Regions from separate parts of the Streptomyces sp. NPDC051105 genome, predicted to be linked through region 2. Evidence: riboswitches for the same ligand, from Rfam matches in the RefSeq annotation. Region 2 holds a riboswitch; each other region holds the start of a gene.

Region 1 (7,185 bases), on a different contig from region 2:
GACAGATTTCACCGCCGACTTGCAGCGCACCTGTGACGCGGCGCGCTGCTGCGCGCGCCCCGAACGACCGGGCCGGCGGTCAGAAGGCGGGGCGTTCGGGATCCAGGGCGGCCAGGCCCTCCGTGGGGGACGACGGCTCGGCGAAGTGGCGGAAGGGGATCCGGCCGGCCAGCCGGGCCAGCCGTCCCGCCTCCACGCCGGCCCGCATGGCGGACGCCATCCGCTCGGGATCCTGCGCTCGTGTCACGGCGGACGCCAGCATCACCCCCGCGCACCCCAGCTCCATCGCCAGCGCCACATCGGACGCCGTACCGGCCCCCGCGTCCAGGATCACCGGCACGCGCGCGTGCTCGACGATCAGCCGGAAGTTGTGCGGGTTGCGGATCCCGAGCCCGGATCCGATGGGCGACCCGAGCGGCATCACCGCCGCGCACCCCACGTCCTCCAGCTTCCGGGCCAGCACAGGATCGTCGTTGGTGTACGGCAGCACCGTGAACCCGTCGTCGACCAGCGTCTCCGCCGCGTCAAGGAGCTCGATCGGGTCGGGGAGCAAGGTCCGCTCGTCGGCGATGACCTCCAGCTTGACCATCGAGGTGCCCAGCGCCTCCCGGGCCAGCCGGGCCGTCAGCACCGCCTCCCCGGCGGTGAAGCACCCCGCCGTGTTCGGCAGCACCCGGATCCCCAGCCGTTCGAGGACCGACAGCACGGAGCCCCGTACCCCCGGATCCACCCGCCGCATCGCGACCGTGGTCAGCTCGGTCCCGGACGCCACCAGCGCCCGCTCCAGCACCTCGAGGCTGGGCGCACCCCCGGTCCCCATGATCAGCCGGGACGAGAAGGCCGTACCCCCGAGCACCAGCGCGTCGTCGGCCATGGCTCAGCCTCCCTGTACGGCGGTCAGGACTTCCACGCGGTCACCCTCGGTGAGAGCCGTACCCGGCCACTCCCCGCGCGGTACGACGGTCTCGTTGACCGCCGCGGCCACCCCGGACGGCGCCGCCGTGATCGACTTCACGAGCGTGTCGAGAGCGGTGCCCGGGGTGATCTCCCGGCGCTCCCCGTTGACGGAGATGTTCATGCGGTCTGCTCCAGAAGTACGCCGGGGACGGGGCCGAAACGCTTCGGCGTGAACGGACGGGCCTCTTCCGGCAGCTCACCGCCGGTCAGCAGCTCCGCCATCACGTCTCCCGTGACCGGCGTGAGCAGCACCCCGTTGCGGTGGTGGCCGGTGGCCAGCAGCAGCCCGTCGAGGCGGGTCGGCCCGAGCAGCGGCGCGTTGTCGGGGGAGCCGGGGCGCAGCCCGGCCCGGGTCTCGGTCAGCGGCAGCTCGGTGATGCCGGGCACCAGCTCGTGCGCGTCGCGCAGCAGCTCGTACACACCCCCCGCCGTGACCGTGGTGTCCCAGCCCAGCTCCTCGCTCGTAGCCCCGACGACCAGCTCGCCGTTCTCCCGGGGCACCAGGTAGAGATGGCCGCCGCGCACCACGGCCCGTACGGTCCGGCTGAGGAACGGCGCGTACCGCGCGGGCACGGTCAGCCGCAGCACCTGCCCCTTCACCGGCCGCACCGGCGGCAGCACGTCGTCGGGCACGCCCGCGAGCCGTCCGCTCAGGCTTCCGCCGGCGAGCACCACCTGTCCGGCACCCAACGCCGCACCCGCGCGCGTGACGGCACCGGTGGCCCGCTCCCGTACCACCTCCAGGCGCTCGGCCCAGTCGCGGTGGAAGACCACCCCGGCCCGCTCGCACGCGGCCACCAGGGCGGCCGCCAGCCGGCGCGGGTCGATCTGGTGGTCGCCGTCGACCCGCAGTCCGCCACGCACACCCGGCGCGAGCATCGGCTCCAGGCGCCGGCAGTCCCGCCCGGACAGCCACTCGGAGTCCAGCCCCGACCGCCGCTGGAGGACGTGCAGCTCGCGCAGATGCGCGCGGTCGTCGGCGTCCAGCGCGACCGCGAGCGTGCCGCAGCGCCGGTAGCCCAGGTCGTGGCCGGTCAGCTCGGTGAGCTCGGCGGCGAAGTCGGGATAGCGGCGGGCGGAGGCCAGGTTGAGCCCCAGCAGGGTCTGCTCGCCGTAGTGCAGTTCGGTGACCGCGGCCAGCATCCCCGCCGCGACCTGCGCGGCCCCGCCGCCGGGCGCGGGGTCGACCACGGCGGTGGCGAGCCCGCGCTGCGCGGACCGCCAGGCCGTCACCAGGCCGATGATTCCGCCCCCGATGACGAGGACGTCGGACGTATGTGCGGACATGGGCGTCCAGCCCCTCCCTTCGCCGGCATGACCCGGATCAGGTTCGTACGGTCGGAGGCCGCCAGCCTCCCTCTCAGCCCGGTGCGTCCGGGCTCCCGCGTGTGCTTACCGGCCACCCTAGACCGCGAGGCTCCGCCCGGGTAAGACGGCCTGCGCCGGCGGTGTGGAACAGGTCACCCAGCACGCCCCCTGACTGACTCTTTGTCAGTTGTCTATCGTTCTTGTCTATGGTGATCAGGTGAGCGAGCAGACGCAGCGACCGAGCACGTCACAGACGCGACGCGTGGTCGTCGTGGGCGCGGGCATGGCCGGGGTGCAGACCGCCGTGGCCCTGCGTGAGCAGGGGTTCACGGGGACCCTTACCCTGATCGGCGCCGAGCCGCATCAGCCGTACGACCGGCCGCCGCTCTCCAAGGCGGTGCTGCTCGGCAAGGCGGAGGGCTCCGCCTTCGAGGTCGACTTCGAGACGCTCGGCATCGAGCTGGCGCTGGGCCGCGAGGCCCTCGGCGTCCGCCCCGCCGACCGTGAGCTGGACACCGAGGCCGGGCCGGTGCCGTACGACGTCCTGGTGCTCGCCACCGGAGCCGAGCCGATCGCGCTGCCCGGCACCGAGGGCGTGCCCGGCGTCCATCTGCTGCGCACCCTGGACGACGCCGAGCGGCTTCGGCCCGTGCTCGCCCGGCAGCACGACATCGTGGTGGTCGGCGCGGGCTGGATCGGCGCCGAGTTCACCACCGCGGCCCGGGAGGCCGGCTGCGCGGTCACGGTCGTGGAGGCCGCCGACCGCCCGCTCGCGGGAGCGCTCCCGGCGGAGGTGGCCGCGCCGATGACCGCCTGGTACACCGACAGCGGCGCCGAACTGCGCACGCACGCGCGCGTGGCGGGTGTCGAACCCGGCGCGGTGGTGCTCGACGACGGCTCGCGGGTGCCCGCCGGCGCGGTCGTGGTCGGCATCGGCGCCCGCCCCGCCACCGCCTGGCTGGCCGGCTCCGGCATCGACCTGGGCGCGCACGGGGAGGTGCTCGCCGACGACCGGCTCCGCACCGGCGTCCCGGACGTCTACGCGGTCGGCGACTGCGCCTCCTTCCCGTCCGGCCGCTACGGCGAGCGCCTCCTGGTCCACCACTGGGACAACGCCCTCCAGGGCCCGCGTACGGTGGCAGCCAACATCCTCGGCGAGTCCGACGCGGTCTACGACCCCGTGCCGTACTTCTGGTCGGAGCAGTTCGGCCGCTTCGTGCAGTACGCCGGCCACCACGCCGTCGCCGACCGGATGATCTGGCGCGGCGAACCGACGGGCCCGGCCTGGAGTGTCTGCTGGCTCCGCGAGGACCGCCTGGTCGCCCTGCTCGCGGTGGGCCGCCCACGAGACCTGGCCCAGGGCCGCCGCCTGATCGAGGCGAACACCCGAATGGAGGCGGAGGCACTGGCGGATCCGTCCCGCCCGCTGAAGAACGCGACCGCGGGGTCCCGCTAGGGGCGCGGGCTGTGACATATGCGGCTCCGCCGCGCGGACATATGCGGCTCCGCCGCGCGGACATATGCGGCTCCGCCGCGCGGGCATACGGGCCTCCGCCGCGCGGGCATATGCGGCTCCGCCGCGCGGGCATATGCGGCTCCGCCGTGTGGCCGCGACCAGCCTCCCCGCTCTCCCGCACCCGGCCGCCGACACGTACCCGCGCCACCCATCGCGCCCCACCCGGCGGAACGCCTACCCTTGTTCCGTGACCGAGATTGACGCAAAGATCGATGCTCTCGTCCCCGCCTGGCTCACCGTCCCCGACATCGCAGAGATGCTGGACGTCGAGGTGACGCGCGTGCGGCAGCTGGTCAAGGAGGGCCAGCTCATCGCCGTCCGCCGCGGTGAGAACCGCGCGCTGCACGTCCCCGCCGCCTTCATCGACGGGGACAAGGTCGTCAAGGGCCTGTCCGGAACCTTGACGCTCCTGCGGGACGACGGCTTCACGGACGAAGAGATGCTGGAGTGGCTGTTCACGCCCGACGCCAGCCTGCCCGGCACCCCCGCGCAGGCCCTGAGCGAGAATCGCGGTACGGAGGTGAAGCGCCGAGCCCAGGCGCTCGCCGTCTGAGGCAGCCAGTACCGACACAACGGGGGACACACCGATGACCGACACCGCCCGGGCCCGGCTGGCCGACGCCCGTCTGTACCTCTGCACGGACGCCCGCAAGGAGCGGGGCGACCTCGCCGGGTTCCTGGACGCGGTCCTGGCGGGCGGTGTCGACATCGTGCAACTGCGCGACAAGGGCATGGAGGCCGGCGAGGAGCTGGAGCACCTCGCCGTGTTCGCCGAGGCCTGCGCCCGGCACGGCAAGCTGCTCGCGGTCAACGACCGCGCGGACGTGGCCCACGCGGCCGGTGCCGACGTGCTCCACCTCGGCCAGGGCGACCTGCCGGTTCCGGCCGCCCGCGCGATCCTCGGCCCGGACGTCCTGATCGGCCGCTCCACGCACGCCGACTCCGAGGCCGCCGCGGCCGCCGTCCAGGACGGTGTGGACTACTTCTGCACCGGCCCCTGCTGGCCCACCCCCACCAAACCCGGCCGCCCCGCTCCCGGCCTCGACCTGGTGCGGTACACCGCCGCCCTGGGCACGGACCGCCCCTGGTTCGCCATCGGCGGCATCGACCTGGGCAACCTCGACCAGGTGCTGGACGCGGGCGCCCGCCGGGTGGTGGTGGTCCGCGCGCTCACCGAGGCCGACGACCCGGGCGCCGCGGCGGCCGAGTTCGCGAAGCGACTGCGGTCGGCGTAGCTCCTCGGCCGTGGCCGCTCCGGCCGGCGCGGCTCTTCCGGGGACGTCCGGAAACTTGTCCAGTATCCGGACGTGAGGCCGACAAACCGGGCAAATGTCCCGAGCGCGGTTGGGTGTCCGTCCGCCCCTGGCTAACCTGCGAGTATGGCCCTCGGAACCGCATCCACCAGGACTGACCGCGCACGCACCGTGCGTGACATGCTCGCCTCCGGCAAGACCACGTACTCGTTCGAGTTCTCGGCGCCGAAAACCCCCAAGGGTGAGCGGAACCTGTGGAGCGCGCTCCGGCGGGTCGAGGCGGTCGCCCCCGACTTCGTCTCGGTGACCTACGGCGCCGGCGGCTCCACCCGCGCGGGCACCGTCAGGGAGACCCAGCAGATCGTCGCCGACACCACGCTCACCCCGGTCGCCCACCTCACCGCGGTCGACCACTCCCTGGCCGAACTGCGCAACATCATCGGCCAGTACGCGGACGCCGGGATCCGCAACATGCTCGCGGTGCGCGGCGACCCGCCCGGCGACCCGATGGGGGAGTGGGTGGCGCACCCGCGGGGCCTGACCTACGCGGCCGAACTCGTCCGGCTCATCAAGGAGTCCGGTGACTTCTGCGTGGGCGTGGCCGCCTTCCCGGAGATGCACCCGCGCTCCAGCGACTGGGACACCGACGTCCGGCACTTCGTCGACAAGTGCCGTGCGGGGGCCGACTACGCCATCACGCAGATGTTCTTCCAGCCCGAGTCGTACCTTCGCCTTCGCGACCGGGCCGCCGCGGCCGGCTGCGAGACGCCGGTGATTCCGGAAATCCTGCCCGTCACCAGTGTGAAGATGCTGGAACGGCTGCCCAAACTCAGCAACGCGTCCTTCCCGGACGCCCTGAAAGAGCGGATCCTCACAGCCAAAGACGATCCGGCGGCGGTACGCTCCATCGGTATCGAGTTCGCCACGGAGTTCTGCGCACGGCTGCTGGCCGAAGGCGTCCCCGGACTGCACTTCATCACGCTCAACAGCTCCACGGCGACGCTGGAAATCCACGAGAACCTGGGCCTGCACCATCCCCCGCGGGCCTAGACCGGCCGCACCGGAGTACGACACACTGCGTAGCGGTCACTGGGAGAGGGGCGTACATGGGCTGGACGGTCCTCTACGTAGCGTTCGGCATCGTCGCGCTGTGGTTGCTGGGCGAGGTACTGCTGCAGTACAAGGCGCGGCTGCGCTGGCGGCTGCTCGCCTTCGTCGGCTTCCTCGGGGTCGTGTTCGGTGTCCTGATTCCGTCGGTGATCGTCATCGGGCTGGGCGCGATCGCGTTCGCGGTCGGCCAGACCTACGTCACGCTGTCCTTCCGCCGTGGCTTCGAGTCCGGCTGGGCCGTCAAGCGCCCCGGCGCGGACGGTGAGGGCGGTGACGGTGGCCTGATCAAGCGCCGCCGCGGCGAGCCGCAGGAGGACCCCGGCCTGGAGGCCACCGACCCGGACGCGGCCGACGCGGCCTACGCCGACCAGCAGGCGGCCTACGCCACGGGCGGCATCCCGCGCTACGGCCGCGACGACGAGTACGAACGCGACGACGTCTTCTCCCCGGCCCGGGCCGCCGAGCCGACCGCCGCCGAGTCCACGACGGTGTACGAGCCGCAGCCGATGCCCGACGACACCGGCTCCTACGGCATATACGACGAGTCCGGCTACGCCACCACCGGCGACCCCGCCTACGCGACCGCCGGCCAGGACCAGGCGTACGCCGCCCAGGGCACCGACCAGAACTACGCCTACGACTACTCCGGCTACGGCCAGCAGCAGTACGGCTACGACGCCAACGGCCAGCAGCAGTACGCCAACTACTCCGACCCGTACATCGGCAACCAGACCTACGGCGGCGCCGGGTACGACCAGTCCTACGGCACCCAGCAGTACGACCAGCAGGGCTACGCCCAGGACCAGTACGGCAACGCCGGTTACGGCGACACCCCGGCGGGCGGTGTCTGGGTCCCGCAGCAGCGCGCCGACGAGACCTACGGCGGCGAACTCCCGCAGGAGCAGCCGTACCCCTACCAGGGTGACGGGCAGGGCCAGCAGCAGGGGCAGCAGCAGGGGCAGCACGGCACCGGGTACGACGAGCAGTACCGTTTCTGAAGCCGCTGTTCCGTGACGCGCGGGCCCGGCCTCACTGCGAGCC
Region 2 (7,185 bases):
GCTCTCCCTGAAGCCACGCCGCATCGGGACAGCGGTGGTGCAGCTGCTCATCGACGCGATCGAGGGAGTGGAGTCGGACCAGCCGGTCGAGCAGGTGATACCGACCGAACTGATCGTGCGTACCTCCTCCCAGCGACGCCCGCAGCGCACCACGGTCAGCCCGCCTCGGGCACCGGAGGAGGAGTAGCACGGACGGCCCGTACGCACGCACGGCCGATCCGTACGCACACGGAGGCGGCCGACGCGCCTGCCGGGCGTCGTCGAGTGACGGCCGGCAGGTGAACGGCGGGTGGTCGAACCCCTGCCCAATCGGGGCGAAAGCCGCGCTGAACTGGAGTCCTGCTCCGATTCACCACCCCTGGGTCATCACACGGCGCGACGGGCGTTCCTATGATGGGCGCACGACACCGCGGGCCGCTGCGACCAGGCAGTCCGAAGCGGTGCAGATGCGGCGCGATGGTGGAGGGGTCTGATGACTCAGGGGGCCGGTCAGGGACCCGAAGCGGAACGGACGGCGGCGTTGCGCGACTTCCGGGTGCCCGCGTACGTCAACGAGACCGGTCCGTACGTCCAGAGCACCCACCCCGGCGACGTCGCACCGGCGCTGGACGAGCCGTACCCCGACGGATATCCCGAGGGGTACACGCCCACCCAGCGCGATCTGCCCGTCATCAACCGCGGGGACACGCTCCAGATGCCCGTGGACCCGGCCACCGCCCCGGCCGCTCAGCTCGCGGCGGGTCCCGGCCCGCTGTACGTGGTCGGGGACGTGCACGGCTACTTCGACGAGCTGATCGACGCGCTGCGGGAGCAGGGGCTGATCGACGCGGACGGGCACTGGTGCGCGGGCACGGCCCGGCTGTGGTTCCTCGGCGACTTCACCGATCGGGGACCGGACGGGATCGGAGTCATCGACCTGGTGATGCGGCTGTCCGCCGAGGCGGCCGCGGCCGGCGGCTACTGCAAGGCTCTCATGGGCAACCACGAGCTGCTGTTGCTCGGTGCCAAGCGGTTCGGCGACACCCCCGTCAACTCCGGCGCGGGTACCGCCACCTTCCAGGCGGCCTGGCTGCTCAACGGCGGCCAGAAGACCGACATGGACCGGCTCCAGGACCACCACCTCCAGTGGATGGCCCGCCTGGACGCGGTCGAGGAGGTCGACGGCTATCTGCTCGTCCACTCCGACACCACCGCCTACCTCGACTACGGCGACTCGATCGAGGCGGTCAACGACACGATCCGCGAGACCATCACGCGAAACGACGCGGACGAGGTCTGGGATCTCTTCCGTAAGTTCACCAAGCGGTTCTCCTTCCGGGACGAGGGAGGTGCAGACGCCGTCCGTTCCCTTCTCGATACGTACGGCGGTACCCGCATCGTTCACGGGCACAGCCCGATTCCCTATCTGCTGGGCGACGTCGGCTCCGAGGACGGCGAAGAGAACACCGGCCCCGTCGTGGAAGGACCGCACGTCTACGCGGACGGGCTCGCCATCGCCATGGACGGCGGAGTGACCATGGCCGGAAAGCTGCTGGTCAGGCAACTTCCGCTGGACGTCTGAGCGTTCGGCACGCTGTTCTGTACCCCGATGTCACACGCGGGCCACCCCCAATTTCCGGCAACCCCCTGTCACCGCGTGCCTTAACGGCTCTACCATCGGTTTATCCGTAGCAGGCTCCCCTCCGTTTCTGCCCGACGGCTCGCTGGCGTGCGAGCCCCAAGCCCTACGGAGCATCGGGGGATGCACATGAACAGCGTTCCGCAGCACCTGCACAGCGAGGACCGCCAGGAATACGAGCGGATCCTCGATGAGGCGCTGCGCTCCGCCCCTTACCGTCCCGAACTGGCCGGTTCCGGCCAGCATTTGAACTCCGAACAGCTGCGCACCATGGCGCTCAACGCCACCGCACTGATAGCGGCGGCCGCGGCGACCGAGTACCAGCACTATGTGAAGGTCCGCGAGGAACTGCGCAATCCGGCGCGGTCCACCCCGGCCACCGTCCATGAGGCCGACTCCGCGGAGTCGGCCACGGGCGGTGCGATGGGGCTCGCCACCACCCTCGGCGAGGCCGCCGAGACCACCGGCGCCGGCGGCTTCGCGCTCGCCCTGGTCCTGGCGCCCGTGCTCGCCGGTACCGCCGCCGCGATCTTCCTGCTCGTCGGCTACGCCCTGAAGATGCTGGACCCGGCTCCGGCGTTCGCCCAGACCATGCTCACCGCGGGCTGGGTCTTCGGCGTCGTGACCGCGGCCGCCATCCTCATGGCCGGCACCGGGCTGCTGCTCACCGCACTGCGCAACAGTCCCTCGCTGGAGGCCGGAGCCTACGGTGAACCCGGTGGGGAGGTGGCCAAGGCCAGGGACGCCTGGCGGGACGCCCTGCTGGAGCGCGGCATCCTCCCCTTCCTGCGGGAAGCTCTGGCCACCGAACCCGGCACGGCCGGACTGCGCCCTACGACGCCGTCGGCCCCGGGGGGCCGGATGCCGCGTCTCGGCTACGACCGTCCCGGTTTCAGCACCGACGACGGCACCGCACCCACCGCCCGGCCGAGCTTCACGAGCCCGGACTACACCAGCCCGGACTTCGGAGGCCCGGAACACCAGCCGGAATAACCCGGCTTGCGCCCCCGCCCGGGGGCGCAAGCCGGACACCCGGTCACGAGACACGGACGCGAAGCCGACCGGCAGAGCGCTCGCGGAGTCATCTGGCGCACCCGCCCGGTCGTGATCCCCAACACCTCGGCGGTCCGCCCGAAGTGCAGTTCCTCGGCAAGCGTCAGGAAGATCTCGGTCTCCAGTCGCTCCAGCATGAGCCCACCTCGGCGCTTAATCCGGCTCAACGGTCGTATGCCGATCACGCCTTGATGGCTCGCCCCCCGGCCGATCATGGAAGGCACCCCCATCCAGTCACTCATGAGACCGGATCCGCAGGTCTACCTCCGCGACCCGGACGGCAACGCGGTGGAGCTGCGCTGGTACCCGCAGGACGCCGAAGGGTGACCGAGCCGACGGCGTCGGTCCAGGGTGTCCGACAACCCGGACCGGCACCTCGGCCAGGAACTCACTCCGCCAGCGGCAGATACACCCGGTTTCCGCTGGCCGCGAACTCCTTCGACTTCTGGAGCATCCCCTCCGCAACCTCCTCGGGAGACACCCCCTCAGCCGCCCCAGCACCGAACCGCTCCGTGATGCTGTGGCTGATCTTCATCGAGCAGAACTTCGGCCCGCACATGGAGCAGAAATGGGCCGTCTTCGCCGGCTCCGCCGGAAGCGTCTCGTCGTGGAACTCGCGGGCCGTGTCCGGATCCAGGGCGAGATTGAACTGGTCCTCCCACCGGAACTCGAAGCGGGCGTCGGACAGCGCGTCGTCCCACTCCTGCGCACCCGGGTGGCCCTTGGCGAGGTCGGCCGCGTGGGCGGCGATCTTGTAGGTGATCACGCCGGTCTTGACGTCGTCGCGGTTGGGCAGGCCGAGGTGCTCCTTGGGCGTGACGTAGCAGAGCATCGCCGTGCCCCACCAGGCGATCATCGCGGCACCGATACCGGAGGTGATGTGGTCGTACGCCGGCGCGACGTCCGTGGTCAGCGGGCCGAGCGTATAGAACGGAGCTTCATCGCAGATCTCCTGCTGAAGGTCGATGTTCTCCTTGATCTTGTGCATCGGGACATGGCCCGGGCCCTCGATCATCGTCTGTACATGGAAACGCTTCGCGATCCGGTTGAGTTCCCCGAGCGTGCGCAACTCCGCGAACTGAGCCTCGTCGTTGGCGTCCGCGATGGAGCCCGGGCGCAGGCCGTCACCCAGCGAGTAGGTGACGTCGTAAGCGGCGAGAATCTCGCAGAGTTCCTCGAAGTTCTCGTACAGAAACGATTCCTTGTGGTGCGCGAGGCACCAGGCCGCCATGATCGACCCGCCGCGCGAAACGATGCCGGTCTTGCGGTGGGCGGTGAGCGGCACATACGGCAGGCGCACTCCCGCGTGGACGGTCATGTAGTCCACGCCCTGCTCGGCCTGTTCGACGACTGTGTCCCTGTAGATCTCCCAGGTCAGCTCCTCGGCCCGGCCGTCGACCTTCTCCAGGGCCTGGTAGAGCGGAACCGTGCCGATGGGGACGGGGGAGTTGCGCAGCACCCACTCGCGCGTGGTGTGGATGTTGCGTCCGGTGGAGAGGTCCATGACCGTGTCGGCGCCCCAGCGGGTTGCCCAGGTCATCTTCTCCACCTCCTCCTCGATGGAGGAAGTCACCGCGGAGTTGCCGATGTTGGCGTTGACCTTCACCAGGAACCGCTTGCCGATGATCATCGGCTCGATCTCCGGGTGGTTGACATTGGCCGGCAGCACGGCCCGTCCCGCCGCGATCTCCTCACGGACGACTTCGGGGGAGACGTTCTCCCGGATGGCGACGTACTCCATCTCCGGGGTGACCTCACCCCGGCGGGCGTACGCGAGCTGTGTGACCGCCTCGCCGTCCCGGCTGCGGCGCGGCTGGCGCGGGCGGCCCGGGAAGACCGCGTCCAGGTTGCGCAGCCCGCCACGCGGCGAGGTGTGCTTGATCCCGTCGTCCTCGGGACGGACGGGGCGGCCCGCGTACTCGGCGGTGTCGCCGCGGGCGATGATCCAGTTCTCCCGCAGCGGCGGCAGGCCCCTGCGGACGTCGGTCTCGACGAGCGGATCGGTGTACGGGCCGGAGGTGTCGTAGAGCGTGACCGACTGCCCGTTGGTGAGATGCACCTGACGGACCGGCACCCGAAGGTCGGGGCGCGAACCCTCGACATACCCCTTGTGCCAGCCGATGGACTTCCCTGCTCCTTGGGGGGTTTCGCCCGCAATGGGCTGTTCGTCCTGGCTGAAGGCAGGCGTGCGTACGTCCTTGTTGGCCATGAGACCTACTCCCTACGCCGGCATTACCCGGTAACAGGTTCGGCGGTCGACGCAGCGGCTTCCGTCAGGCGGCGTTTCATGTGAAACATCACTCGTTCCACGTGGAACATCGCGAATACGGAGGTCAGCGCCCTCTCAGCCCGGTGCTCCGAGCTCCCGCGTGTGCAAAGGTGCCTCCACGCTAGCGTCAATTCGGGCGCGGTGAACAGAGGGCCCCTGCCGTTCTTGCGATGATCGGGCGGTGACCACGACACAGCAGCACCCCTATCCGCCCCCCGACCCAAGGCGCGGCAACGGCGCCGCACAGGGCGGCGGAACCGGCCACGGGGGCCATGGTGCCGGTGACGGACACGACCACGGGCAGGGCCACCAGTACGACCAGGGGCACGCCCACAGTCACGACGACGGCCATACTCTCGGCCACCCGCCCGGCCAGGGATCCGGCCAGGGCGGCTCCGGGTCAGGCGGCGGGCACGGTCACTCGCACAGCCACGGCCCCGCCGCGCCGGTCTCCAAGCATCTGCGCAAGGTCATCGCGGCGATCCTCATCCCCTTCACCGCCGCGGTCGTCGTCGGCCTCGTGGTGCTCTGGCCCGGTGGCGCCCCGTCGCACGAGCGCACCGGCGTCGGCTTCGACCGGCAGACGCAGGCGGCCACGGTCACCAAGGTCGTCTCGGTCAGCTGCAAGTCGGTCAACGCTTCCGGGGACAGCTCGACCGGCGACACCTCCACCTCGGAGGGCAGCTCCGCGAAGCAGGAGGAGGACGGCACCTGCAAGAAGGCCACGGTCCGGGTCGACACCGGCAAGGACAAGGGCCGCACGTTCACCGAGATCGTGCAGCCCGATCAGTCACGTCAGCTGGACGAGGGCGAGAAGGTCGTGGTCGCGTACGAGCCCTCGGCGCCCAAGGACCTGCAGTACTCGGTCACCGACGTGAACCGGAAGTTCCCGATGGCCCTGCTGGCCGGGATCTTCGCACTCGCCGTCGTCGTGGTGGGCCGGCTGCGTGGTGTGATGGCGCTGGTCGCGCTGGCCGTCAGCTTCCTGGTGCTGACCCTGTTCATCCTGCCCGCGATCCTGCAGGGCTCGAATCCGCTGCTGGTGGCGGTGGTCGGGTCCAGCGCCATCATGCTGATCGCCCTGTACATGTGCCACGGCCTGTCGGCCCGGACCTCGGTGGCGGTGCTCGGCACGCTGGTCTCGCTGTGCCTGATCGGCGTCCTCGGCTCGGAGTTCATCGACTGGGCCGCGCTCACCGGCAACACCGACGACAACACCGGGCTGATCCACGGCCTGTACCCGTCGATCGACATGAGTGGTCTGCTGCTGGCCGGCGTCATCATCGGTTCGCTGGGTGTCCTGGACGATGTGACGGTGACCCAGACATCGGCCGTCTGGGAGCTGCACGAGGCCAACCCGACGATGGGCTGGCGCGGGCTGTACCGGGCGGGCATCCGCATCGGCCGGGACCACATCGCCTCCGTCGTCAACACTCTCGTCCTGGCCTACGCGGGCGCCGCGCTGCCGCTGCTGCTGCTCTTCTCGATCGCACAGAGCAGCGTGGCGACGGTCGCCAACAGTGAGCTGGTCGCCGAGGAGATCGTGCGCACGCTGGTCGGCTCGATCGGCCTGGTCGCCTCGGTGCCGGTCACCACGCTGCTCGCGGCGCTGGTGGTCTCGGCCGACCGGCAGAGCAAGGAAGCCGTCGCGGCCGTGGAGGCCCCGGCACGTGGCGGGCGAGGGCGTCGCCGGAAGCGGTGACCGTGCGGCGAGGGGGCGGTGGGCGGCGCAAGAGGAGGGTCCGCACGAGGAGAAGCGCGCCGGCAGCCGCCCACGGACGCGCAGAAGCGTTCCTGCGCGTCCTCACGCGGTTCGGTGGAGCGTCTCGCGTCCCGTGCCGTATCGCTCGCTTCAGCCCGCGCTCTGTTCCTCGGCCAGGATGCGGTCCAGTGCCTCGTCCAGATGGGCGTCGAAGTCGGCGAGCGTACCTTCCTGGCCCAGCGGCACCAACTTGTCGGTACGGTCGAGAAAGGCCACCAGCGGTGGTGCCGAAGACCGGAACACCGCCTGGTCGCCGCCGACCTGAAGCCTGATCAGGATCTCGCCCAGCACCTCGGAATCGGCGGGTGCGATATGCACATCGCCCTCCCCGCACGGCCGGCCCACCCCGTCGATCAGCAACTCACGGCCGAAGGCCCAGGTCACCGGCGCATCCCCGGGCAGATGGAAGGTGAGCCGCACGGCATACGGATCACAGGTCTCGTAGCGCAACTCCACGGGGATGCGGAAGGAGAGCTCCTCCGA
Region 3 (7,185 bases), on a different contig from region 2:
GGACGAACTCTTCCGCTTCGTCCCGCACCGCAACGGCGTCGGCATCCCGCGGGTCGCCATCGAGGACGTCGAGGTCGGCGGCCAGTTGATCCGGGCCGGTGAGGTCATCTACAACGCGTATGTCGCCGCCAACCGCGACCCCGAGGTCTTCCCCGACCCCGACGACCTGAATTTCGACCGCACCGACGGCCCCCACCTGGCCTTCGGGCACGGGCCCCACCACTGCATGGCCGCCATCATGGCCCGTATGGAGGCCGAGATCATGATCGGCTCGGTCCTCACCCGCTTCCCCGGCATCCACCTGGCCGTGCCTGCCGAGGAGGTCGAGTTCCAGCGCCAGGGCCTGATCCGCGGCCCGCGCACCCTGCCCGTGACGTGGTGACCGGCGGGCACCGCCCTGCTACCGGTCCGGCCGCTCTTCGAACCCAGGGCCGCGGTAAAGGCACGCTTGCGGTAATGAGGACGCTCACGGCGTACGCGATCTCCCGCTGGGGTCATCTGCGGCGCGGTCGGCGACGGCCGTCCGGAGCGACGGTCGCAGGTCACCCGATGGGTATCTGACGGGTAGCGCGGTCAGCGCTTGAAGGAGCCCCTGGCCTGTTCTTTCGCGCCCCGCAACTTGCCCCGTGTCTCGAGAGCGGCACCCTTTGCCGCGAGGGTCTCTTTGTGCACCGCGTGGGCCGCCTTCCGCACGGTCTTTCCGACGATCTGTTCGGCCTTTGCCTTGGCCCGTTCTCCGGCGCTCATCTCGGCACCTCCGTGGGGTCTCACTGACCGTGTGCCCCTCCGGACAAAGGGGAAAAGCCCCGGTGGGATGTGCTGGTGACGGACGGCCGGGGTCCCACGGACCCGGCGGGGAGACGCCCGTCGATTCGGATCCCAGATCCGCTTCCGCCCGAATGATCGCCTCGACGCCTTCGTCGCGGCGGCACGTATCGCCACGGACGGTCCACTCCGCGTAAGTGGACCGCAACGACGACCGTGGCAGCTCGGCCGGGACGCGCAGCCCCCTCGGCCGGGCCGACTCCGGGCCGTCCGAAGCCGCTCAGTCACGACTGGTAGCGCCTACCGACGACAGCCCTCGCGAGCCGTGGCCCCAGGTCACCCAATTGGATCTGCGACACTGGTACAGCCATGCCTAAGCCCGGAGAACTTACCTTTGTCGCGCCGCGCGGAGCCAAGAAGCCGCCGCGGCATCTTGCCGACCTCACGCCTGCCGAGCGCAAGGACGCGGTGGCCGAGATCGGTGAGAAGCCGTTCCGTGCCAACCAGCTCGCGCAGCACTACTTCGCGCGGTACGCGCACGAGCCCGAGCAGTGGACGGACATCCCGGCCGGCTCCCGGGACCGGCTGCGGGACGCGCTGTTCCCCGAGCTGATGACCGTCGTCCGGCATCTGTCGACCGACGAGGGGACGACGCGCAAGACGCTGTGGCGGTTGTTCGACGGCACGCTCGTCGAGTCCGTGCTGATGCGCTACCCGGACCGGGTGACCATGTGCATCAGCTCGCAGGCGGGGTGCGGGATGAACTGCCCGTTCTGCGCGACCGGGCAGGCGGGCCTCGACCGGAATCTGTCCACCGCGGAGATCGTCCACCAGATCGTGGACGGGATGCGGGCGCTGCGGGACGGGGAGGTGCCCGGTGGTCCGGCGCGGCTCTCCAACATCGTGTTCATGGGGATGGGCGAGCCGCTCGCCAACTACAAGCGGGTCGTCACCGCCATCCGGGCGCTGACCGACCCGGCTCCGGACGGGCTGGGTCTCTCGCAGCGCGGGATCACCGTGTCGACGGTCGGGCTCGTGCCGGCCATCCACCGGTTCGCCGACGAGGGACTCAAGTGCCGGCTCGCGATCTCCCTGCACGCTCCCGACGACGAGCTGCGCGACACCCTCGTCCCCGTGAACACGCGGTGGAAGGTACGCGAGGTGCTCGACGCCGGGTTCGAGTACGTCGAGAAGAGCGGGCGGCGGCTGTCGATCGAGTACGCCCTCATCCGCGACATCAACGACCAGGCGTGGCGCGGGGACCGGCTGGGCCGCCTGCTCAAGGGCAAGCCCGTCCACGTCAACCTCATCCCGCTGAACCCGACGCCGGGCTCGAAGTGGACCGCCTCCCGGCCCGAGGACGAGAAGGCGTTCGTCGAGGCGATCGCCGCGCACGGTGTACCCGTCACCGTCCGGGACACCCGTGGTCAGGAGATCGACGGAGCCTGCGGTCAGCTCGCGGCCACCGAGCGGTAATCTGAGGGCCGTAGGTACATCTTCATATTCCGACAGGGGAGCGCCACAGCGCTGAGAGTGCGGCAACCGGGCCGCAGACCCTCTGAACCTCGCCCAGGTCATTCTGGGTAGGAAGTTCGGTCATCACTCAAGCTGTTGCGCCCTGCCCAGAAGATCAGATCCTCTGGGCGGGGCCGCGTCTCTTCCTGGTCCACCCCAGGAGGAAAACACCAGTGCACACCAAGACCTTCTTGGCCGCGGCCGTGGGACTCGGCCTCGTCACGCTGTCCGCGTGTTCGTCGTCGGGTACCGAGACCGACTCCAAGACCGTCACCCTGGTCAGCCACGACTCATGGGCCGTCTCCAAGAGCGTGCTCCAGGACTTCGAGAAGCAGTCCGGCTACAAGGTGAACGTCCTCGAGGACGGCGACGCCGGCCAGGCCGTCAACAAGGCGATCCTGACCAAGGACAACCCGCAGGGCGACGTCTTCTTCGGCGTCGACAACACCCTGCTCTCCCGCGCCCTCGACAACGGTCTCTTCCAGCCGTACCAGGCAAAGGGCCTCGACCAGGTCGGCACGGACTACCAACTCGACGCGGGCAAGCACCGGGTCACCCCCATCGACTACGGCGACATCTGCGTCAACTACGACAAGGCCTACTTCAGCGCGCACAAGCTGACCCCGCCCACGTCCTACGCCGACCTCGTCAAGCCGCAGTACAAGAACCTCCTCGTCACCGAGAACGCGGCCACGTCCTCGCCGGGGCTCGGCTTCCTGCTCGGGTCCGCCGCGGAGTATGGGGATGAGGGATGGCAGGGCTACTGGAAGAAGCTCAAGGACAACGGCGTCAAGGTCGTCGACGGCTGGGAGCAGGCCTACAACGAGGAGTTCTCCGGTTCGGCGGGCGGCAAGAAGGCGAAGGGCGACCGGCCGCTCGTCGTGTCGTACGCGTCCTCCCCGCCCGCCGAGGTCATCTACGCCGACCCGAAACCCAGCACCGCTCCCACCGGCGTCGCGACCGGCACCTGCTTCCGTCAGATCGAGTTCGCCGGGCTGCTGAGCAATGCCAAGAACACCAAGGGCGGCAAGGCGTTCGTCGATTTCCTGGTCTCCAAGGAGTTCCAGGAGGACATGCCGTTGAACATGTTCGTGTACCCGGTGGTCAAGGGGGCCGCTGTGCCCGCCGAGTTCACCAAGTACGGTCCCGCCGCGAAGGACCCCGAGACCATGGCGCCCGACAAGATCGCCGCCAACCGTGACCAGTGGGTCAAGACGTGGACGTCACTCGTACTCAAGTAGCGCGTACTCAAGCAGATCGTGCTCAAGCGGCTCGTGCTCAAGCAGCCGGCAGGCGCGGGAGGGCGGCACGGCTCGGGCTGATGCTCGTGCCCGTCGCGTTCTTCGCGGTCTTCTTCGCGTGGCCGGTCGCGGCGATCGTCACGCGCGGGCTGAAGGTCGACGGGGTGTGGCGGTTCGGGCGGATCGCCGAGGTCGTCGGGGAGTCCGACATCCGGCACGTCATGTGGTTCACCACCTGGCAGGCGCTCGCCTCCACCGCGCTCACCCTGCTGGTGGCGCTGCCGGCCGCCTATGTCTTCGCCCGCCTGGACTTCCCGGGCAAGCAGGTGCTGCGGGCCGTGGTCACGGTGCCCTTCGTGCTGCCGACGGTGGTGGTCGGTACGGCGTTCCTGGCCCTGGTCGGCCGCGGCGGACTGCTGGACGAACTGTGGGGCGTACGACTGGACACCACCGTCTGGGCCATCCTGCTCGCGCACGTCTTCTTCAACTACGCGGTCGTCGTACGGACCGTGGGCGGACTGTGGGCCCAACTGGACCCTCGGCAGGAGGAGGCCGCGCGGATGCTCGGCGACTCGCCGCTGGGCGCCTGGCGGAAGGTCACCCTGCCCGCGCTGGCGCCCGCCGTGGCCGCCGCCGCGCTGATGGTCTTCCTGTTCACCTTCACCTCCTTCGGGGTGGTCCAGATCCTCGGCGGGCCGACCTTCTCCACCCTCGAAGTGGAGATCTACCGGCAGACCTCCGAGATCTTCGACCTCTCCACGGCAGCCGTCCTCACGATCGTGCAGTTCGTCGCGGTCGGTGCGATCCTCGCCGTGCACGCGTGGACGGTACGGCGGCGGGAGAGCGCGCTGCGGCTGGTGGACCCGTCGGTGACGGCACGCCGGCCGCGCGGGGCGGGGCAGTGGGCACTGCTCGGCGGGGTCCTCGCCACCGTCGCCGTACTCCTCGTGCTGCCGCTGGCCGTGCTGGTACGGCGGTCGCTCGACGGGGGGTTCGGCTACTACCGGGCGCTGGGCGCCGCCGACGGGGGCACCTTCCTGGTCGCGCCCGTCCAGTCGGTGGTCAATTCACTCGAATACGCCGTCGCGGCCACCGCCATCGCCGTGGTGATCGGCGGCCTCGCAGCCGCCGCGCTGGCCCGGCGGGACGCGGGGCGGCTGGTACGGGGCTTCGACGCGCTGCTGATGCTGCCGCTCGGGGTGTCCGCGGTGACCGTCGGCTTCGGGTTCCTGATCGCCCTCGACAAGCCGCCGCTGGACCTCAGGCAGTCCTGGATCCTGGTGCCGCTCGCACAGGCACTGGTCGGGGTGCCGTTCGTCGTACGGACCATGCTGCCCGTGCTGCGTGCCGTGGACGAACGGCTGCGGGAGGCGGCGGCCGTACTCGGGGCCTCACCGTGGCGGGTGTGGCGGGAGGTCGATCTGCCGATGGTGCGGCGGGCGTTGCTGGTCGCGGCCGGGTTCGCCTTCGCGGTGTCGCTGGGGGAGTTCGGGGCGACGGTGTTCATCGCGCGGCCGGACAACCCGACGCTGCCGGTGGCCGTGGCGCGGTTGCTGTCCCGCCCCGGTGATCTCAACTACGGCCAGGCGATGGCCCTTTCCACGATTCTGATGGTGGTGTGCGCGGTGGCGCTGCTGGTGCTGGAGCGGCTGCGGACCGACCGAACGGGGGAGTTCTGATGCCGCTTCTCGAACTGGAGCAGGCCACCGTGCGGTTCGGCGGGCGGCCCGTGCTCGACGCCGTGGACCTCCAGGTCGCCGAGCACGAGGTGGTGTGTGTGCTCGGGCCCAGCGGGAGCGGCAAGTCGACGCTGCTGCGGGTGGTGGCGGGTCTGCGACCGCCGGACGAGGGGCGGGTGCTGCTCGACGGACAGGATCAGACGCGGGTACCGGCCCATCGGCGGGGGGTCGGGCTGATGTTCCAGGACCATCAGCTGTTCCCGCAGCGGGACGTGGGCGGGAACGTGGCCTTCGGGCTCCGGATGCGTGGCGCCGGCAAGGAGCAACAGGCCGAGCGGGTCGGCGAGTTGCTGGAACTGGTCGGGCTGCCGGGGGCCGCTCGGCGGGCGGTGGCCGGGCTCTCCGGCGGTGAGCAGCAGCGGGTGGCGCTCGCGCGGGCGCTGGCGCCCCGGCCCCGGCTGCTGATGCTCGACGAACCGCTGGGACAGCTCGACCGCTCGCTGCGGGAGCGGCTGGTGGTCGAACTGCGGGAGCTGTTCGGCCGGTTGGGCACGACCGTGCTCGCGGTCACCCACGACCAGGGCGAGGCCTTCGCGCTGGCCGACCGGGTGGTGGTGATGCGGGACGGCCGGATCGCCCAGTCCGGCACGCCCCTCGATGTCTGGCAGCGGCCGGCCGACGAGTTCGTGGCGCGCTTCCTCGGCTTCGGCAACGTGGTCCCGGCGACCGTCGAGGGCTCGGTCGCGGTCACGCCCTGGGGGAAGCTGCCGCTGCCCGGGAACGCGCCCCAGGGGTCCCGCACCGTACTGGTACGGCCCGCGGGTGTGCGGCTCGTGGCGGCCGAGGCGGGGCTGCCCTGCACGGTGACCGCCCGCACCTTCCAGGGCACCCATGTCACCGTCCACCTCCAGCCCCAGGATGGCCCGCGCCTGGAGGCCGCCTGCGCGTTGCGGGAGGCGCCGGAGGCCGGGGACGCGGTGGGCGTCGAGTTCGACGCGGCGGAGACCGTCGTACTGGACTGAGGCTCTTCAGGACACGGCCGAGGCCCGTCCCCCGGGGATACGGGGACGGGCCTCGACGGTGTACGAAGCGGTGTACGAAGGCGGGTGCGTCAGCTTCCGCTGTTCGCCCCACGACGGCGCATGCCGAACCACACGGCGCCGCCGCCGACCACGACCAGCGCGCCCGCGACGCCGGCGATCAGACCGGTGTTCGAGTTGGCACCGGTCTCGGCGAGGTTCGACTCACCGACCGCCGGGGACGGGGCGTTGTCCGACGTGCCCGCCGGAGCGGTGCTGCTGCTCTCCGAGGCCGACGGGGTCGGGGAGTCGGACTCGGCCGGGGTGGACTCCGACGGCGACGGCGTGGCCGAATCCGACGGGGACGGGCTGGAGCTCTCCTCGCCCTTGCAGGCGGTGGACGAGGTCGTCAGGTTGGGCGTGATGTCCTTGTCGATCTGGATCTTGCCGCTGTCGACCTTGACGTGGACGCGGTACACCGCGTTCGGCTGCCAGTCCTCGGAGAAGGTGACCGGGGTGCCCTCCTTGGAGCCCTTGACGGTCTGGGCGTCGCCGACCTGCTTCGCGTCGCCGCCGTTGCTCTCGAGGAAGACGGTGATCGTGGCCGGAGTACCGGAGGCGTCGGTGTCGGTGACCGTAATGACGCCGTTGGAGCCGTCGCAGGTGGCTTCGGCGGAGAAATCAGAGATGTTGCACGCGAGGGCGGAACCGGAGACGCCGAGCGTCAGCGCGGCCGACGCAGCGGCAACTCCCAGGATGCGCACGGAACGACGTGCACTGCGGCGGGATATGGACACGTTTGTCCTTACTGGGTGCATAACTGCGGGGGGTTTGCGGGGAAGTTGACGCAACGTGAGGTGAGGCATCAGCAACCCCAGGAGGCTCACAGGTCTATAAGTGTGCCGTAAGTAGTGTCAATGCATATGCGGTCCACGGGTGTTGACTTTGCCTGCTTATTAACCACTG

The links. Region 2 has a riboswitch for thiamine pyrophosphate ahead of thiC (phosphomethylpyrimidine synthase ThiC). Riboswitches for the same ligand answer to the same signal wherever they lie in the genome.
Region 1: it holds a riboswitch for thiamine pyrophosphate, as region 2 does, so the genes downstream of both, thiO (glycine oxidase ThiO) here and thiC (phosphomethylpyrimidine synthase ThiC) in region 2, are expected to answer to the same signal.
Region 3: it holds a riboswitch for thiamine pyrophosphate, as region 2 does, so the genes downstream of both, AB0N16_RS35130 (thiamine ABC transporter substrate-binding protein) here and thiC (phosphomethylpyrimidine synthase ThiC) in region 2, are expected to answer to the same signal.

Annotation. Positions count from the first base shown of each region.
Region 1 is NZ_JBFBBR010000008.1:10,967-18,151, forward strand. Features, by position in the region: gene AB0N16_RS20525 (thiazole synthase) at 80-874, opposite strand; gene thiS (sulfur carrier protein ThiS) at 878-1,078, opposite strand; gene thiO (glycine oxidase ThiO) at 1,075-2,244, opposite strand; TPP riboswitch at 2,242-2,353, opposite strand; gene AB0N16_RS20540 (FAD-dependent oxidoreductase) at 2,483-3,721, shown strand; gene AB0N16_RS20545 (Rv2175c family DNA-binding protein) at 3,969-4,334, shown strand; gene thiE (thiamine phosphate synthase) at 4,369-5,016, shown strand; gene metF (methylenetetrahydrofolate reductase [NAD(P)H]) at 5,161-6,084, shown strand; gene AB0N16_RS20560 (hypothetical protein) at 6,141-7,142, shown strand; gene AB0N16_RS20565 (NAD(P)/FAD-dependent oxidoreductase) at 7,174-7,185, opposite strand, start outside.
Region 2 is NZ_JBFBBR010000006.1:185,988-193,172, forward strand. Features, by position in the region: gene AB0N16_RS17195 (LacI family DNA-binding transcriptional regulator) at 1-187, shown strand, start outside; gene AB0N16_RS17200 (metallophosphoesterase) at 473-1,561, shown strand; gene AB0N16_RS17205 (hypothetical protein) at 1,742-2,611, shown strand; partial or broken gene AB0N16_RS17210 (LysR family transcriptional regulator) at 2,701-2,808, opposite strand; gene thiC (phosphomethylpyrimidine synthase ThiC) at 3,060-4,880, opposite strand; TPP riboswitch at 4,873-5,050, opposite strand; gene AB0N16_RS17220 (YibE/F family protein) at 5,122-6,642, shown strand; gene AB0N16_RS17225 (SsgA family sporulation/cell division regulator) at 6,793-7,185, opposite strand, start outside.
Region 3 is NZ_JBFBBR010000019.1:12,368-19,552, reverse strand. Features, by position in the region: gene AB0N16_RS35145 (cytochrome P450) at 1-382, shown strand, start outside; gene AB0N16_RS35140 (hypothetical protein) at 574-747, opposite strand; gene rlmN (23S rRNA (adenine(2503)-C(2))-methyltransferase RlmN) at 1,135-2,241, shown strand; TPP riboswitch at 2,266-2,373, shown strand; gene AB0N16_RS35130 (thiamine ABC transporter substrate-binding protein) at 2,454-3,521, shown strand; gene AB0N16_RS35125 (iron ABC transporter permease) at 3,602-5,200, shown strand; gene AB0N16_RS35120 (ABC transporter ATP-binding protein) at 5,200-6,222, shown strand; gene AB0N16_RS35115 (LAETG motif-containing sortase-dependent surface protein) at 6,312-7,037, opposite strand; gene AB0N16_RS35110 (Rossmann fold nucleotide-binding protein) at 7,176-7,185, opposite strand, start outside.